2 linked regions of the Planctopirus limnophila DSM 3776 genome follow. The protein of the gene in region 2 interacts with the protein of the main gene of each other region in a pairwise test. Links are inferred from orthologs where the notes say so. Each region holds a gene or a part of one and is shown on either strand. Other genes may lie near its edges.

What was found.
Region 1: the proteins of PLIM_RS09205 (region 2) and def interact in binary tests that used the Escherichia coli proteins (3 or more experiments, as listed by UniProt). The link is inferred for Planctopirus limnophila DSM 3776 from one-to-one orthologs.

Annotation. Positions count from the first base shown.
Region 1 is NC_014148.1:315,595-318,484, forward strand. It holds def (peptide deformylase), read left to right. Parts: upstream 1-1,095; coding sequence 1,096-1,686; downstream 1,687-2,890. Other genes in the region: truD (tRNA pseudouridine(13) synthase TruD), read right to left, coding at 1-876; thiS (sulfur carrier protein ThiS), read left to right, coding at 1,674-1,910; PLIM_RS01260 (ClpP family protease), read right to left, coding at 1,927-2,610; PLIM_RS01265 (hypothetical protein), read left to right, coding at 2,859-2,890. UniProt on the Escherichia coli protein: Removes the formyl group from the N-terminal Met of newly synthesized proteins. Requires at least a dipeptide for an efficient rate of reaction. N-terminal L-methionine is a prerequisite for activity but the enzyme has broad specificity at other positions.
Region 2 is NC_014148.1:2,298,669-2,301,427, reverse strand. It holds PLIM_RS09205 (aspartate-semialdehyde dehydrogenase), read left to right. Parts: upstream 1-757; coding sequence 758-1,762; downstream 1,763-2,759. Other genes in the region: lysA (diaminopimelate decarboxylase), read left to right, coding at 1,845-2,759; purD (phosphoribosylamine--glycine ligase), read right to left, coding at 1-346.

The DNA.
Region 1 (2,890 bases), 2.0 Mb from region 2 along the record:
CTTCTGCAGGATCGCCAGTTCGCGAGCATGAACTTCGCCCCCAGGCGAACGCATGCGCACACCAAAAATGGGTCCGGTGGTGGAGATTTCCCACGAGTCGAAGCGCGGCTGATCAGCAGCGGCATCTGTGACCAGAAACTTCGCACCAGCGGGGAGAATTTCCATCAGGTCGCCGCAGAGAACTGTCGAGAAAAGCCCGTCCCGCAGTCGCTGAGCCAGCACCTCGTTAAACAGCCCGGATTGGACAGCAGAGAGAGCGAGTCGGAGCAGAAACTTTCGCCTGGGGGCGGGAATATCTTGTGGCGAGATCTGGCCCAGCAGCAGTTGCCAGCCCAGCTTCCACGTCGAGTGCTGGTGCCCAAATCGCTGCATGCCGAAGTAATTTGGGCAGCCTTGAGCCTGCAGTTGCCGGGTAATGGCATCGATTTTGGAAAGATCGGGTTCAACGCCCCTCAAAATAGCGACAAAACGATTCCCTTTTAAGTGGCCCGTCTTGAGCTTGTTGCGATGTCGTCTGGCTTCGAGCACCTGTAAATCATCGCTCTCAACAGCTGGTACCAGCTTTTCAGCCCGGGTGGGGACAGAAACCCATTGCCTGGTAATGGCCTGCCTGTCTTTCAACCCCGCCATGCCAATTTCTGAGCGGGGAACGGCGAGCTGTTTCGAGAGCTGTGCCACTAGCATTTCACTCGAAAGATTTCGCTTCTCGATCCAGAGAAACAGATGCTCACCTTCTCCGCAGGGAAGGTAAGCCGGGATTTCTTCGACAAGAAAATCTTCGGGGGATTGTTTCCAGACACCGCCCACCCCTGCCGTTTGACTGGTCAGCTCCGGCCAGGCAGAGGGAGCAAGCAGTGGGACTGGCTGTTCGGTCATGGGAACGCTTTTCGAGGACGATTGCCACAGATTCGCTGAGAGATGCCATCCTGATGCTCCCCTCGCTTCGATTCGAGACAAACTCCGATTACAATACGAGGTTTCCAGAAATCTCGCAGCCCTCAAAGACAATGCCAATATGATCGAGAGACCGAACAAGGGTCTTTGGCATTGAGACCAATAAGACTGTACAGCAGACCTTCAGCGGATATGCGGAACATGGCTTTGGAAATTGTGAAGTATGGACATCCGGCTCTCCGGCATAAGTCCACCCCTGTGACCGAAATCAACAGCGAACTTCGCAAAGCGATTGCCGAAATGTTTGAACTGATGTATGCAGCCAAAGGGATTGGCCTGGCCTCGAATCAGGTGGCCATTCCAAGGCAGTTTTTCATTTTGAACCTCACCGGTGATGCCGCTGAAAAAGACGAGGAAGTGGTCTTTATCAATCCGGTCATTCTCAATCGCAAAAGCTCATGCGAAGGTGAAGAGGGCTGCTTGAGTTTTCCAGGGTTATATGGCCCGGTGAAACGTGCTGGTGAGGTGCTTATCGAAGCGTTCGATCTGGATGGGAACTGCTTTGAGATGACACTTTCTGCGAAGGAAGACGATCTGGCGGTGCGAGCTGTCCAGCATGAATCCGATCATCTCGATGGCATGCTGTTCATCGACCGCATGACAGATCGCGCGCGAAAAGAGCGTCAGGTCGAGATCGATCAGTTCGAGCAGGATTTTCTGGCGCGACAGGCGGCTGGCGAAATCGAATCGATGGACGTGCTCAAAAGAAAGCTGGCAACATGGCCCAATTGAACGCTCAACAGTCGCCAGGAGAGATTGTTGTCACAATCAACTCGCAGGAACGTTCGCTGCCAGCGGAAATGAACCTGACACAGCTCATTGAAGTGCTCAAGCTGGAGCCTCGCTATCTGGCCATTGAACTCAACGGGCAAGTCATTTCCCGGAAACTGCACGCCACCACGAGGCTCACCGAGGGCGATGTTCTCGAAGTGGTCACACTGGTCGGTGGGGGTTGAAAGTTTTCGCCACGAACTACGCCCAGGCGAGTTCTGTCTGTCGATCCGGGCCTTTTTTGTGAGCCTGCTCGAATCGGTGTTTTTCGATCTGCTGCCACAAGTCGTGGCTGTCAAACAGATCGAGCAAATGTGCCAGACCTGCATCCGCCAGTTCTCTTCCAGAAAGGAAGCGGCCTGGTCGGGACCACTCGGTAATCAACTCGACACTGCAGTTGAACAAACGAGCCAATAGCTGATCCTGATCCGACTCCATCCAGCGGAAATGTCGGGCCCATTCGACGGCTTCTTCCAGCTTGAGCTGGTCATCGGATTGCCAGCGAATGGGATGAAACAGCAGCGAAGCATGGGGCGTCACATAGCGTTCCCGGCAGGCCGCTAAGGGCATCAGTGCTGCCGAACTGCATTCCCCTGTGACCACGGCCGCCGCCCGGAGACCGCGTAAGCGAATGATCGAAGCGAGTGCCAGGCCCACATACGCATTCCCGCCGCACGAGTCGATGTAAATGAGGCCTGCTGACCGCCGGGGAAGTTCGACCAGTTTTTCCAGCAGTTCGGTTTGCTGTTCGAAGAGATCACCCGCGATCGTCATTTCCCATTCCGGGTTGGGAACAATGGGCGACCATGAAATCGAGGGCCCGGGATAAGCCGGCAAAGGACGAAATGGACTGGGCTTAGAGGGTTTCTTCGACGATTTCGTCATTTCTGCCTGAGATCCGTGAGAGGAGCCGCAATTTGCCAGATGACTTGGCTGACGCGAAGTGGAATGACTCGAAAGTTTATCGCTTTGCGGCTGATATGTCGCTGATTCTCTGAAGGAATACACTGTGGAGCAGTGAAAAGTTGTTCCGATCAGGTGTTGCCCCAGTGCATCCACTGATCTCACGCGATACGATTTGGTTGCTGAATAAAAACTTGAAGATCTGCACAGATAGTTTGTGAGGTTGGGCCATGACCAATTCAAGAACTGTTCACCCGGCAAA
Region 2 (2,759 bases):
GGACGCCCGCCTTTTTCATGATTTCCTTGGCGAACTTTTTGCTGCCTTCCAGCTCGGCCGCTTTTTTCGTGGGGCCGAAGATTTTCAGGTCGTTTTTGAGAAACTCATCAACGATTCCGTTGACCAGTGGAATCTCGGGGCCGACGACCGTGAGATCAATTTTGTTCTTGATCGCGAACTCGACGAGCTTGGCGGTATCTGTGGCCTGTATGAAGACGTTGGTGGCATCAACGCCAGTTCCAGGGTTTCCAGGGGCACAGTAAACTTCGGTGACAGAGGGGGAACGCTTGAGTTGGTAAACCAGCGCATGTTCACGACCACCTTGTCCGACGACCAGCACTCGCATTGCGATCTTTCGTTCTCAAGCAAAAAGTTTGTTCGATTTCCGACGTTGAAATCTGATCCGAGGTCTTGAACCATATGATAGTCAACTGGTGCAGCAGACTGCGACTCTGCTTGGTAAAGATGTAACGTGTTGTTGTGTAATGTGTTCTGAAGTTTGTGGCAGCTCGGGTCAGGAGAATTCTGAGGGATGTGATCTTGAATGCGGATTTTGAGGAGAAGTCTGACGGTGAATAGATTCCCGCAGATCGCTGAGAGTGGCCCACGGGCAGCACTCGGCAAGCGTGTCACGCCGGGTTATGATCTTTGGGGATGCTGGAGAGATGAATATCTGTGCTTCGCCTGACAAATTGAGGCGTAGCACAGCCTTGTCGGTTCTTGTGATTGCTTATTTGTAACGCAGAGGGAAATTGTCGTGTTTGGCACACTCGCATTGGTTGGAGCAACGGGGGCTGTGGGTCGGATCATGGTAGGTCTTCTGGAACAGAGGCCCGATCTGGCACGCAAGTATAAGTTTCTGGCTTCTGCCCGCAGTGTGGGTACCAAAATCACGTTCAAAGGTGTCGAGCATACGATTGAACTTCTTGAATCCGCTGCTTTTCAGGGTGTTGATCTGGTGATTGCCAGCACGCCCGATGAAGTCGCTGCCGAGTTTCTTCCTGCTGCAGTGGCGGCTGGTTGCAAAGTGATCGATGAATCGGGCTACTTCCGGATGAATCCTGACGTGGCACTGGTCATTCCTGAGGTCAATCCCCAGGCAGCACTCGACGCCAAGGGGATCATTGCCAGCCCGAACTGCTCGACTACGCAAATGGTATTGGCACTCAAGCCGTTGCACGATTTCGGTAAGGTCAAACGCGTGGTCGTCAGCACTTATCAGGCAGTGAGTGGCGCAGGAGTTCAGGGGATCGATGACCTGATTGGTGCCACTCGCGCTACGTTAGAGCACGAAAAGTACGAACAAAAAGCTTTCAAGTCGCCGATTGCCTTTAATGCCATCCCTCAGATTGGCGGTTTTAAGGAGAATGGTTATACGAGCGAAGAGCTCAAAATGGTCTACGAAACTCGTAAAATCATGGGTGATGAATCGATCCAGGTGTGTCCGACTTGTGTACGTATTCCCGTTGCAAACTGTCACAGTGAGACCATTCTGGTTGAAACCGAGAAGCATATCTCTGTCGAGAAGGCCAAAGAACTCTTTAGCAGCTTTCCAGGGATTACGGTCATCGATACGCCAGAGCATGGTGGATATCCCATGCCGCACTCCTGCACAGGCAGCGATCAGGTCTTTGTAGGCCGGATTCGACAGGATCTTTCTCACCCCAATGGTCTCTCCTTCTGGTGTGTGAGTGATAACCTGCGAAAAGGTGCTGCGACCAACGCGATCCAGATTGCCGAACTCCTCGCCTCACGCGTCTGACGAGTCGCTGATCCGGGGTTCAATTCCTTGAACTCCCTGGCAATCACCACTGCTCGATATGCATCCGTTTTCCCGATAAACCATGAACGATGTTCGGCTCACAGGCGAATATGTTCATCGACTGACACCTCCATCTATAAGTGACGTTGTAATGAATCCTTTCCAGTACCGTGATGGTGAATTGTTTTGCGAAGAGATCCCAGTTTCTCGAATTGCCCGTGACTTTGGCACCCCCTGCTGGATTTATTCCAAAGCCATGCTGCTGCATCAGCTGGGGCAGATTCAACAGGCTTTTGCTGCTGTTAATCCTGTCATCTGCTTCTCAGTCAAGGCGAACTCGAACCTGGGCATTCTCAAGGTGATGCGGGATGCTGGGAGCAGTTTCGACGTGGTTTCGGGTGGCGAACTTTACCGTGTGAAAAAAGCCGGAGCCGATACAGCCAAGGTTGTCTTTGCAGGTGTCGGCAAGACAGATGCCGAGATTCAACTCGCTCTCGAAAATCAGATTCTGATGTTCGATGTCGAAAGTGAACCAGAACTGGATGCCATTGCTGCAGTGGCTGAAAAAATGGGGGTCATTGCCCCCGTGGCGTTGCGTCTGAATCCTGATATTGATGCAAAAACCCATGCAAAAACCACCACGGGCAAAAAGGGCAACAAGTTCGGGATGGATATCGAACGGGTCTTTGAACTGGCCGACAAAGTTTTGAAGACTCCCCGGTTGAAACTCGTCGGGATTCACATGCATCTGGGTTCTCCAATTTTGACAACAGAACCCTACGAACTGGCTGGGCAGAAGGCCATTGAAGTGACGCGCGATCTGCGTGCTCGTGGACATGAGATTGGCTGGGTGAATCTGGGTGGCGGGTTTGGCATCAGTTATCGGGGAAGCGAAGGCTTGCCTGCTTCTGAGTATGCCAAAGTGATTGTGCCAGCCGTTCAGGAAATGGGTGTTCAGCTCGCTCTGGAGCCGGGCCGCTTCATCACTGGCAATGCG